Linked DNA regions of Salinivibrio kushneri. The protein of the gene in region 1 interacts with the protein of each later gene in a pairwise test. Links are inferred from orthologs where the notes say so. Each region holds a gene or a part of one and is shown in the gene's direction. Other genes may lie near its edges.

Region 1 (6,476 bases):
TACTGCGCCCACGACCAGGTCTGCGTTCAGCACGTGCTGCTCCAGGGTCTCCTCGGTGGAGTACACCACTTTGGCGCGCCCTTGGAACTCTTCATCGAGGCGACGTAGGGTGTCGACATTTTTGTCGAGAATAGTCACGTCCGCGCGTAGGCCAACCGCCATACGTGCAGCGTTAGAGCCAACTACGCCACCGCCTAATACCACGATTTTCGCAGGCTCAACACCGGGCACACCGCTGAGCAGCATGCCTGAACCACCATGTGATTTCTCAAGCGCTTGTGCACCTGCTTGAATAGACATACGACCGGCAACCTCAGACATAGGCGCAAGTAGTGGCAATCGACCTTTAGAATCTGTTACCGTTTCGTAGGCAATACAGATGGCTTTACTTTTAATTAAGTCTTCTGTTTGCGGAAAATCTGGTGCAAGATGCAAATAGGTGAACAAAATCTGTCCTTCACGGAGCATCGCACGCTCAACGGCTTGTGGCTCTTTTACCTTGACGATCATTTCTGCTTTAGCAAAGACGTCAGCAGCAGTGGGAAGGATAGACGCGCCGGCGGCTTTATAGTCGTCGTCAGAGAAACCAATACCATTACCTGCGTTGGTCTCGATGTAGACAGAGTGGCCGTGAGAAATGAGCTCGCGAACACTCGCGGGTACCATACCAACGCGGTACTCATGGTTTTTGATTTCTTTTGGAACGCCAATGATCATGCTGTCACCTCTTGTTTATTCAGTGTTATCGGCTGGCTTGTTATTGATATTGTCAATTTTCAGGCTAGTATAAAGGCAATAAACCAGCATTTGATGCTGAAAATCATTTAGATGTTATTTAATTTGGTATATCTTTTTGCAAGGAAGTAACAAGGTGGAATAAAAAATGGTAGATACCAAAAAAAAGCCCTCCAAGGAATTGGACCGCATTGACCGCAACATCCTGAACGAGCTCCAAAAGGATGGGCGAGTCTCTAACGTTGAGTTATCAAAACGTGTTGGTCTTTCTCCTACCCCCTGTCTAGAACGTGTACGACGTCTTGAGCGTCAAGGTTATATCCTTGGCTATACAGCACTGCTTAACCCCCAGTATTTGGATGCATCACTGCTAGTGTTTGTCGAAATCACACTCAACCGCGGTGCGCCTGATGTGTTCGAGCAATTTAACAAAGCCGTGCAAACGCTTGAGGACATTCAAGAGTGCTCGTTAGTGTCAGGGGATTTTGATTACCTGCTTAAAACACGAGTAGCGGATATGTCGGCATATCGCAAGTTATTGGGTGAAACTTTGCTGCGTTTGCCTGGTGTGAATGACACTCGCACCTACGTGGTAATGGAAGAGGTCAAGCAGAGCAATCATCTGGTTATTCATACGCGATAGTCAGTGAGTTAAATGGGTGGTGCGGGGCAACTCCTATCAGAACGCAAGCCGAGCATTGTGCTCGGCTTATTTTTTGCTCGGATCACTGAGGATTGTGTGATATCTCGGTAAAGATTTATCGTAAACAGGCATCATGCCTGCTCTCATGGCATGAATGTGGTAAAGTCAGGACAATATGAGCAAGCCTCAAGATAGGATGAGGAATGCGGTTCAAGAACGGTATTAAACAGGTGATGATGGAGTTTTCTTTACGTCGGGAGCCCAAAGCAGCTCGTTCCAAAGTGCGTTTAGATGGTGTTCAGCGATTAAAAGAGTGTGGGTTTATCTTGGTGCTCGCGGCTGCCGTGTTTGCTATGGTGGCTTTATTGTCTTTTAATCCAGCCGACCCGTCTTGGTCGCAAACTGCTTGGCATGGTGATGTGCACAATGCCGCAGGCGCCATGGGCGCTTGGCTCGCCGATAGTCTTTTCTTCTCGTTTGGCATCTTAGCGTATCCGCTGCCGCCAGCGGTGATCCTCGGTGGTTGGGTATTTTTACGTCGCCGTGGTGACGACGAACCCATTAATTACACCATTATCGGTGCGCGCATATTAGGACTGTTCATCCTGTTTTTAACCAGCTGCTCGTTGGCCGATTTGAATTTTGACGATTTTTGGCATTTTTCCTCTGGTGGCGTGATGGGGGATGTCACCAACAGTTTGGCGCTGCCGCTATTTAATGTATTAGGCACGACCTTGATGATGCTGTTTGGCTGGGCGGCCGGTTTTACTCTCTTTACAGGGATCTCTTGGTTGACCATTGTTGATAACCTCGGCGCCATGACACTAAAAGGCGTCACCTGGACGGTGAATCGGATTCGCGGTGACGCACCCACCGAGCTAGGCATGCCAGACTCCGACACACACACCGCAGCCAATACATCTGAGCCGATGGAGCTCAGTGATTTACGTCGCTTGACACCGTCAGCGCCGGAGAAGGCGGAGAGTTCCGCCAACGATGAGCAGGCACAGAACAAGGCCGCGTCGCCTATTATCTTTGGTGGACAAGCGCGTTCGGCAACAGACTCGGATGTTGCCGACGATCAGGGCGCTACCGATAGCGATGATGCGCACCCCGAGGAACCGTCATTGGGGCAGTGGCACCTTGCTATCGAGCAGGAGGAGGAGCATGAAGAAGCTGCGCCTGTATCGTCTTCGCGCGTTGAGGTGGATACGCCACATCTTGATACTGGAACTGCTCCCTCCATTGAAACGGGCGAAGAGCCACCATCTGATGATCTGCACAGTGCACCAATCGCACCGAGCCAGCATCACGTCGACACAACCTATGGCAATCAAGATGGGCTGTCCGAGCTTGAGCGTGCAGAACAAGCGAGCAGTGGCGCGGATGAGGATGACGACCCCTTCCAAGAAACCATTCGCCAAGCGCAAAAAAATCAGCAGCAGGCAGCTGGACTGGATCACCCGTTCTTAGTCAAAGATGAGCCGGATTTACCCACACCGAAAGAACCTTTCCCGACCCTCGATCTGCTTGACCCCGCTCGCCACACCGCAGAGCAGGCGACGCGTGAAGAGCTCGAGAAGATTGCTCGCCTGGTCGAAGCACGACTGGAAGACTTTAAAGTCCAGGCGCGCGTGGTTGGCGTGTATCCAGGCCCAGTGATCACCCGTTTTGAGCTCGACTTGGCCCCTGGGGTCAAAGTCTCGCGCATTTCTGGCTTATCCAAAGACTTGGCGCGTGCTTTGTCGACCACGGCAGTGCGTGTGGTCGAAGTGATCCCAGGTAAACCCTATATTGGTCTTGAGCTCCCCAATGAGCACCGAGAAACGGTGTTTATGTCCGAAGTGATCGGTAGCGAGCGGTTTAAGAACAGCCACTCGCCTATTTCGGTGGTGCTGGGGAATGATATCGCGGGTGAAGCGATTATTACCGATTTGGGTAAGGCGCCACACATGCTGGTGGCGGGTACCACAGGCTCGGGTAAATCGGTGGGTGTGAACGTCATGTTGGTGAGCATGCTGTATAAAGCTTCACCGGAAGATGTGCGCTTTATTATGATAGATCCGAAAATGCTCGAGCTCTCGGTGTATGAGGGGATCCCACACCTGTTAACCGAGGTGGTGACTGACATGAAAGATGCGGGCAATGCCCTGCGTTGGTGTGTTGGCGAGATGGAACGTCGTTACAAGTTGATGTCGGCGCTAGGGGTGCGAAATTTAAAAGGCTTTAACGAGAAAGTAAAAGCCGCAGAAGCGGCGAATAATCCCATTCCCGATCCGCTTTGGAAGCCAGGTGACTCGATGGATGAGTCAGCGCCTAAGCTGGAAAAGCTGCCTTATATTGTGGTGGTCGTGGATGAATTCTCCGATCTGATGATGGTGGTGGGCAAAAAAGTGGAAGAGTTGATTGCGCGTCTGGCGCAAAAGGCTCGAGCCGCAGGTATTCATCTAGTGCTTGCCACCCAGCGTCCATCAGTGGATGTGATCACAGGCTTAATCAAAGCCAACATTCCAACGCGGATGGCGTTTACGGTGTCTACCAAGACAGATTCACGCACTATCCTCGACCAAGGTGGCGCAGAGTCGTTATTGGGGATGGGTGATATGCTCTTTATGCCTAATGGCTCCAACCATCCGATTCGTGTTCATGGTGCTTTTGTCAGTGATGAAGAGGTGCATCGCGTGGTAAACAATTGGAAAGCGCGTGGTAAGCCTCAGTACCTAGACGAAATAACCAAAGGGGATCAAGGCTCCGATAGCTTGTTGCCGGGTGAAGCGCCCTCAGGCGGAGATGGGGAAGAGCTGGACCAGCTTTTTGACCAAGTGGTTGAATTTGTCACCGAAAGCCGTCGAGGGTCTGTTTCTGGCGTACAGCGCCGATTCAAAATTGGCTACAACCGAGCGGCGCGGATCGTGGAACAACTGGAAGCACACGGTGTCGTAAGCTCACCAGGCCATAACGGTAATCGCGAAGTCATCGCGCCACCGCCACCCAAAGATTGATCGAATGGAAGGTTTCATGACTCGATTCTCTGCTATCCGCCACCTAATGGTGGTGCTGTCTCTACTTTTTGCATTGTCGGTGCAGGCGAAAACGCAGGCGCAACAACACCTGATGGAACGGTTGAGTCAGGTTGACGCGTTCAGTGCGCAGTTTTCCCAAACAGTGCAAAGCCCGGAAGGAGAGGTGATTCATCAAGCAAAAGGGCGGTTGGCGATTCAGCGGCCAAACTTGTTTAACTGGACCACGACCTCTCCCGACGAAACCATCATGATTTCTGATGGCGATACGCTTTGGTACTACAGCCCATTTGTTGAGCAAGTGACCGCGATGTGGTTGGAGGATGCGACGGCACAAACGCCGTTTGTATTGCTGACACGCAATCAGCCCAGTGATTGGCAGGCGTATCGAATCACCCAAGAGGCTGATACCTTTACCTTAACGCCAAAAACCACAGGCACGATTGGCGAATTTGAAGTCACGGTGAAACCGGATGGTACCTTGACCGGCTTTACCGTGGTTGAGCAAGATGGGCAACAGAGCCAGTTCTCGCTGAGTCAATTTAGCCGACAAGCACCGGCGTCAGACCTGTTTTCGTTTACGCCACCAGACTCAGTGATGGTCGACGATCAGCGCCAACCAAGATAATTGCCTCGGAGGTGACTGTGTCGACCTTACCGCTTGACTTTGCAGATGATTTTCGCCCATTGGCCGCACGCATGCGGCCTATTACGCTTGATCAGTACATCGGTCAGCGTCACCTTCTCGCTGAGGGTAAACCGCTTCGCCGGGCAATTGAGTCTGGCTCCCTCCACTCGATGATTTTTTGGGGTCCACCTGGGACCGGTAAAACCACCCTTGCGGATATTGCCGCGCGCCAAGCCAACGCAGAGCTGGAACAAATCTCAGCCGTGACGTCTGGCGTCAAGGAGATCCGAGAGGCGATTGGACGCGCAGAGCAAAACAAGCAAGCTGGTATTCGTACTGTTCTGTTTGTCGATGAAGTGCACCGCTTTAATAAAAGCCAGCAGGATGCGTTTTTGCCCCATGTGGAAGCGGGCACTGTCACGTTTATTGGTGCCACCACGGAAAACCCCTCGTTCGAGCTTAATAACGCCTTGCTATCGCGTGCCCGTGTGTACCGTTTAACCAGTCTTGACGAGAGCGATTTGGAAGCGGTGATTGATCAAGCGCTCGCCGACGCACAGCGTGGGCTTGGTGAGCAGCCCTTGACGTTTGAGGAAGGGGTTAAATCGGCATTGACGGCAGCGTGCAGTGGTGATGCACGTATGGCGTTAAACCTGTTGGAAATGTTGGCAGACATGGCCGATGGCCAAATCACGATGCCGATGCTTAAAGATGTGGCCGGTGAAAAAGTGGCGCAGTTCGATAAGCAGGGGGATGCGTGGTACGACTTGATTTCTGCGTTTCACAAATCGGTACGCGGCTCGAGCCCCGATGGGGCATTGTATTGGTATGCACGGATTGTCAGTGCAGGAGGCGACCCACTCTATGTCGCAAGGCGGCTACTTGCGATCGCTTCAGAGGATGTCGGTAATGCCGATCCGCGCGCGATGCAGGTCGCGCTGAACGCCTGGGACTGCTTTACCCGCGTGGGGCCAGCAGAAGGAGAGCGCGCCATTGCCCAAGCGGCGGTGTATTTGGCCAGCGCCCCGAAAAGCAACGCGGTGTATACCGCATGGAAACAAGCGTTACGCGATGCGAAAGACACCGCCAATGCGCCCGTGCCTATGCACCTTCGTAATGCACCAACCGCATTGATGGAGCAACTCGGACACGGTGATGGCTATCGCTATGCCCACGATGAACCCAATGCCTACGCCGCCGGTGAGCGCTATTTGCCCCCAGAACTTGGCGAGGTGCGTTACTACCAGCCCGTTAATCGCGGGCTAGAAATTAAAATCGCTGAAAAGCTCGCCTTTCTGGACGAGCTGGACGCAAAAAGCCCGCAAAAGCGCTAGGCAACTTCACCCTTTTTGGGTAAGGTTTAGAGTGCGGCGGTACCATGAAGGCGCAGTCGCCTAGTAGTGGTGACATCCACGGTCACCCTCGGCCAATCGCGTTATACAATACGCAC
Region 2 (6,576 bases), 530 kb from region 1 along the record:
CTAAGAAGGCGGCACGCATAGCCACTTCGGTTTTACCAAAGCCGACATCGCCACATACCAAGCGATCCATGGCAATGGGACGACACATGTCTGAGAGCACTGCGTTGATCGCTTGTGACTGATCACTGGTTTCTTCAAACGGGAAGGTCGCCCGGAAGGCGCGATAGGCGTCTTTGTCATGGCTAAACGCAAAGCCAGGCTTGGTTTCTCGCTTGGCATAAACATCAAGCAGTTCGGCGGCGACATCACGCACTTTCTCTGCCGCGCGGCGGCGTGCTTTTTCCCACGCCTCTCCACCAAGCTTATGCACGGGTGCGCTCTCTTCCGCGCCACCTGAATAGCGGCTAATCAAGTGTAGTGCGCCCACCGGAACATATAACTTGGCGCCTTGTTGGTATTCCAGCGTCATATATTCGGTTTTGAGTCCGCCCGCTTCCAGGGTTTGCAAGCCTTGGTAGCGTCCAATGCCGTGCTCAAGATGCACAACGGGTTGGCCAGGTTTTAGTTCGGCCAAGCTTCTGATCACTGCATCTGTACTGACATTTTGCTTTCGCTTGTCGCGGCGGCGTTGCTGCACCGCGCGCTCGCCAAACATATCGCTTTCACAAATCAGCGCAAACTGGCGGCTGTTGTCAATAAAGCCTTGATCAACTGGGCCGATGATTAAACCAAACCGGCCAGGCTGCGCCAATGCCTCGGGCAGGCCATCTGCCACCATAGGGCGAATCTTGGCTTGGGCGAGGAGATCGAGCAGGGCTTCGCGTCGCCCTTCAGACTCGACTGAGAAAATGATGTCGCCGTTAAATTGCTCACTAAACTGGCGCAGCGCGGCGAGTGGTTCTTTGGCTTGGTGGTTGACCGTTAGCGTTGGCAGCGGTGTAATATCGAGGTTTTCCCGCCCGGCCTTTTCGGTGACGGTGTCACTTTCTAGCTTTAAGCGTGGGTATTGCTTAAGGGTGGTAAATAGTGCCTCTTTACTTAACCACAGCGCATCGGGGGGAAGCAGTGGTCGAAGCGGATCGACGCGACGCTGATCATAGCGGTTTGCCACGTCGGCTTGGAAATGATCAATAGCGCTTTCAATGTCGCCAACCGATAACACCAAGGTATTGTCAGGCAAATAATCAAACAAGGTTTCTGTTTGTTCAAAAAACAGCGGCAGCCAGTACTCAATCCCGGCCGGCCAGGTTTTTTTACTCACCTGCTGGTAAATGGATTCTGGCTCTCGGCGTGCCTCAAAATGCTCGCGAAAACGGCCACGAAAATACTCCACTGCGGCGTCATCGGTAGGAAATTCATGTGCCGGCAAAAGCTGGATGTGCTCCAGCTCGCCGGTTGAGCGCTGGTTTTCCGGGTCAAATTGACGAATGGTGTCGACTTCATCGTCAAAAAAGTCAATACGATAAGGCTCGTCACTGCCCATCGGGAACAGGTCGAGGATCGAGCCTCGGCTGGCAAATTCGCCATGTTCCATGACTTGATCGACATGACGATAGCCCGCATCGGTGAGCTGATCGCGCAGTTTTTCTAGCGATAAAATATCGCCTTTTTTCACCATTAAGGCGTGTTGATGGAGAAAATGCCTTGGGGTGACACGCTGCAAGGCCGTGCTCGCCGGTGCAATCAGGACGCCATCTTGTTGATGTGGCAGTTGATACAAACAAGACAAACGCGCGGAAATAATATCCTGATGGGGCGAGAAACTGTCGTAGGGCAGGGTTTCCCAGTCAGGAAAGAGATCGCAATGGCCTTGAGTAAACTGGCGAATGGCGGGCTGCAAACGCACGGCGGTTTGGTTGTCCGGTACCAAAAGAAACACCGGGCCTGCGTGTTGCTGCGTGAGCGTGGCAATGGCTAGCGGTAAGGCAGCCCCAGATAAATTACCAAGATGTTTAACATCGCCTGGCCCAGAGGGCAGCGTAAAAGCATAGAGCGGTTGTTGGGTCATGAGTTTAACTGCTTGATTGTTTTCGGTTTCGTGCACGCTTTTTTAAGAGTTTCTGCTGATGATGCAACGCAGCACGAATGAGCGTGTCTCGGTCTTCTTCCAATAAACGGGTGTACTGGATTTGGATCACATAATGTGGATTGTCTTGGTCACTCTCGGGGTGAAGCTCACACCCTGTTACCACGCCATAACAGTAAACCGCGGTGGGCGGGTAATCGAGAAACAACTTTACGCGCGTGTGGACGCCTTTTTGAAGCGGCGAGTGGCTCAAGTACGAGAAACTGCTGGCACCGAAAGCGCGGGTGACAAAACGATATGTAGGCTGGTCTTCATGACTTAACATGTAGCCCATCATTAAGGTGATTTTTTCGTTTTGAGCCTGTAGAACGCGGAATAATGCGGAGGCGTCGTCAGGATCGATAGCTTTTAGATCTTTTTCTACATCACTATCGAGTTGACCACACTGGCTGGCGAGGCGGAAAGGCGCTGGGATTTCGGCCATGAAGGCGTCCGCATCGGGTTGCGCTTGATTGTCGGCAAGTGGCTCAACATTGATACGAATCGCCGCTCGCACAGAAAAATATTCGTCTTGGCTCATCACTGTGCCTTAGATTGCAGTTGTATTAATGATTATCACGCACCCGCCGCGAGAGGTAAAGGTTAGTTGCTTTTTCTTGGCAAAGGAGACGGCATTTATGCTGTGAATCCTGGCTTTGAGGCAAGGTTGGCTTGGCGTCCCAGTGTTGGACAGGTATGCTTGCAACGAATCAAAACAATAAGCTAGGTGCGCTATGTTTCAACCCTTGTCGGTGTTTATTGGCTTGCGATACTTACGCGGCCGCTCAGCCGACCGTTTTGGCCGATTTGTCTCGTCGATGTCCACCGCAGGCATTGCCATCGGCGTCATGGCTTTAATCACGGTGTCGTCGGTGATGAATGGCTTCGAAGCTCAATTGAAAGGACGAATACTCGGCGTGTTACCCCATGCGATTATTGCCAACGGGCAAGCACACCCAGATAAAACCGCGATTGAGGGTTGGCCTCATGTGATTGATACGGCACCGATACAAACCACGGATGCCGTGATTCAAAGCCGCAAAGGCTTGAGCGCCGGGTTATTAGAGGGCATTGACCCCAGTGCGCATGAACCCTTGGCTTCCCACTTATTGCAAGGTGAACTATCGGCACTGGCAGCCGGGCGTTATCAAGTGATCATTGGGCGTAGCATGGCCTCTGAATTACAACTTCGCGTCGGGGATGCTGTCCGCGTGATGGTCACCAGTGCCAGTCGCTTTACACCGATAGGTCGGATCCCCGCACAGCGCTTATTTACGGTGGCGGGTATCTTTCATACCGGGACGGATGTCGATGGGCAATTAATGCTGGCTAACATCGACGATGTGGCGAGACTCAGTGGGGTGTCACCGTCTCAAGCCAACGATTTACGCCTGTTTTTAGATGATCCATTTGCCATTACCCAATTAAAGACACACGCTGATCCCGATACGTGGACGGATTGGCGTGTTTGGCGCGGCGAGCTGTTTCAAGCGGTAAAAATGGAAAAAAACATGATGAGCTTGATGCTCAGCCTGATTGTGATTGTCGCCGCGTTTAACATTATTTCTGCGCTGATCATGGTGGTTATGGAGAAACAATCTGAGGTTGCCATTCTAAAAACCCTCGGGATGCAAGATAAAGACATTGTTGCTGTCTTTATTGCCCAAGGCAGTTTGAGTGGTGTGCTTGGCGCAGCGGTTGGTGGCATCCTCGGCGTGCTCCTATCAGCATATATCAATGAAATTATGTCTATTTTTGGTGTGAGTTTGTTGGGTAATGGTTTGGCGTTACCTGTGGTTATCAATCCTTTTCATGTGGCGATGGTATTAGGCTTAGCAGTCGTGCTAAGTGTGCTGGCCACGCTATTTCCTGCATTTAAAGCGGCATCTGTTCACCCTGCTGAGGCACTGCGTTATGAGTAAATCTTTGTTGTCCTGTCACCGCGTCAGTAAAACGTATCAAGAGGGCGGACAGCCGACCTGCGTGTTAAACGATGTGTCCTTGACCATTGCCCCGGGAGAGCTGGTGGCGATAGTGGGCTCCTCGGGCTCGGGGAAAAGTACATTATTACACACCTTGGGAACCCTCGACTTGCCGTCGGAGGGCGATGTGCAGATACAAGGGGAGTCAGTCAGTGCGATGAAAGCCAGCGAGCAAGCGAAACTACGCAATCAGACGTTGGGGTTTGTATATCAGTTTCACCATTTGCTTGCCGATTTCACTGCGCTGGAAAATGTGATGATGCCGCTGTTGATTAACAAAATGAGCCACAGTGCTGCGTCTGAACGCGCCACGGCGATGCTAACAGCCGTTGGGGTTGGACACCGACTCAGTCACCGTCCATCGGAGCTCTCAGGTGGCGAGCGCCAGCGTGTGGCCATTGCACGTGCGTTAGTCAATGAACCCAAGTTAGTGTTAGCCGATGAGCCTACGGGGAACCTTGATCATACCACCGCCCTGGAAATTTATGATTTGATGCGTCAGCTCAACGCGCAGCATGGCACGGCATTTTTGGTGGTGACCCACGATAGCGAACTTGCCGCCAAGCTAGACCGTCAGCTGACGATGCAAGATGGTCAATTGCTGGGGCAGGAGGGAGCATGAAGCCTTTATCGTTGGCAATAGGCCGTCGTTTTAGTCGCGCCAGACAACGCAATCGCTTGGTCTCCTTTATTTCCTTGTCGTCAGTGATCGGGATTGCGGTAGGGGTAATGGTGATCATTGTAGGTCTATCTGCGATGAACGGGTTTGAGCGTGAACTGAATCAACGTGTGTTGTCGGTGGTACCGCATGCACAAGTGTTTGGTGTCAATGGACCCATCGATAATTGGCAACAGGTAAAACGTCAGACTGAACAGCATCCTAATGTGGTGGCTGCGGCTCCCTATGTTGAAATGACCGTGTTGATGGAGCATGGCTCTGCGCTGCAGCCTGCGCAAATTCGCGCGGTTGAGCCGGCGTATGAGCAAACGGTGAGTCGCATTGGTGATTATATTGAAGGTGGCTGGGAGAGCTTGCCGTCTGGGCAGTCGCAGATTGTGTTGGGGCAAGGCGTGGCGGCGAAGCTGGGCGTCAGTCAAGGGGATTGGTTGACGGTCATGGTCCCCGCGACGGATAGCCAGCTTGCATTGCGTGCTCCGAAGCGGGTGAGAATGCAAGTGGCTGGACTGTTGCGTCTTGGTGGCCAAATCGACCATTCCTTGGCCCTGATGCGACTTCAGGACGCGCAAACTATTATGCGCATCGGCCAGTCAGTGACCGGTGTGTCGCTGAAAGTCTCTCCGGTGTTGCAAGCGCGGCAGATTGTGCATGAAGTCGGCCAAACGCTAACCACTTATGTGTATTTAAAAGACTGGACCAGTGAGTTTGGTTATTTATATCGGGATATCCAATTGGTGCGAACCATCATGTACTTGGTGATGGTGTTAGTCATTGGCGTGGCCTGCTTTAATGTGGTGTCAACCTTGATGATGTCGGTAAAAGATAGAGCCGCAGACATCGCGATTTTGCGCACCATGGGGGCGGACGATCGACTGATCCGTCGCATCTTTATTTGGTATGGGCTCTTTTCTGGTGCCTTAGGCAGTGTGTTGGGCAGTGTATTGGGTGTTACCTTAGCCACTCACCTCACGGCGATATTGTCTCAGGTCGAACAGTGGCTCGGGCATCGCTTTTTATCAGGTGATGTGTACTTTATTAACTTCTTGCCCAGTGAACTGCATGCCGCTGACGTCGTACTGGTAAGTAGCACGGCCATACTGCTTAGTTTGCTTGCCGCTTGGTATCCTGCCCGAAGAGCCTGTCAGCTCGAGCCAGCCGCGGTATTAAGTGCCAAATAGTGGCCATGCTGCTTGGCGTGCTTTGGTTACTAATACGCTTAACGTTTCTAATACCAAGAGCCCAACAATGGGCTCTTTTTGATCTACCTCGGTGAATCCTGAAGTGAATATCATCTGCATACGCGGGGCTGACGGTTGCGTCGCACTTTGACTGACGACGTTTGGTCGTGTTTGATGCCTCACTTAGATTAAATCAGGACGATTTAAGAGGACTTATTTGGATTAGGCAACACTTCTTTAATTTTCTTGGGCAAGCGTAGTTTACGTTTTTCCCAGCTTCTGACCACAGAATAGCGCCAGATGCCGCGTACGGTGAAATAGCCGATCACAGCCATCACCAGTCCGCTGGTTGCGCAGCCTAATAAAAACGGTGGGCCGATGTGGCTCATTTGCTCCGCCAAATAGTGCCAAGAGAGCTCGAAGTGAAACGGGTATGGAGGGCTGTTCATCATCCAGGTGCCGAGCTTATAAGCGAGATAAAAAAGCACCGGCATGGTGATAGGGTTACTGACCCAAACCAACGCCACAGCCAGAGGCAAATTGACCCCAAATAGGATCGCTAGCCCTGCGGCCATGATCATCTGACTGGGTAGAGGAACAAACGCCATAAACAGGCCGACGGCAAAGGCGCCGGATGCCGACCGACGGTTAAGGCACCATAAGTTGGGGTCATGCAACAGGCTACCAAACACCCTGAGTGCCTTATTGTCGCGCAATGTTTCACGCTTGGGC

The links.
Region 2: the proteins of lolA (region 1) and N8M53_RS07110 interact in binary tests that used the Escherichia coli proteins (3 or more experiments, as listed by UniProt). The link is inferred for Salinivibrio kushneri from one-to-one orthologs.

What each region holds. Positions count from the first base shown.
Region 1 is NZ_CP114588.1:982,308-988,783, forward strand. The notes cover bases 3,432-6,211. They hold lolA (outer membrane lipoprotein chaperone LolA), read left to right. Parts: upstream 3,432-4,396; coding sequence 4,397-5,026; downstream 5,027-6,211. Other genes in these bases: N8M53_RS04805 (DNA translocase FtsK), read left to right, coding at 3,432-4,380; N8M53_RS04815 (replication-associated recombination protein A), read left to right, coding at 5,044-6,211. Also shown: ald (alanine dehydrogenase), read right to left, coding at 1-717; leucine-responsive transcriptional regulator Lrp, read left to right, coding at 884-1,378; more of N8M53_RS04805, read left to right, coding at 1,615-3,431; more of N8M53_RS04815, read left to right, coding at 6,212-6,360. UniProt on the Escherichia coli protein: Participates in the translocation of lipoproteins from the inner membrane to the outer membrane.
Region 2 is NZ_CP114588.1:1,510,447-1,517,022, reverse strand. What follows is about bases 1,954-4,833. They hold N8M53_RS07110 (lipoprotein-releasing ABC transporter permease subunit), read left to right. Parts: upstream 1,954-2,739; coding sequence 2,740-3,927; downstream 3,928-4,833. Other genes in these bases: lolE (lipoprotein-releasing ABC transporter permease subunit LolE), read left to right, coding at 4,606-4,833; lolD (lipoprotein-releasing ABC transporter ATP-binding protein LolD), read left to right, coding at 3,920-4,609; N8M53_RS07115 (PilZ domain-containing protein), read right to left, coding at 1,954-2,546. In the rest of the region: mfd (transcription-repair coupling factor), read right to left, coding at 1-1,948; more of N8M53_RS07115, read right to left, coding at 1,953-1,953; more of lolE, read left to right, coding at 4,834-5,844; N8M53_RS07095 (DUF2062 domain-containing protein), read right to left, coding at 6,048-6,576. UniProt on the Escherichia coli protein: Part of an ATP-dependent transport system LolCDE responsible for the release of lipoproteins targeted to the outer membrane from the inner membrane.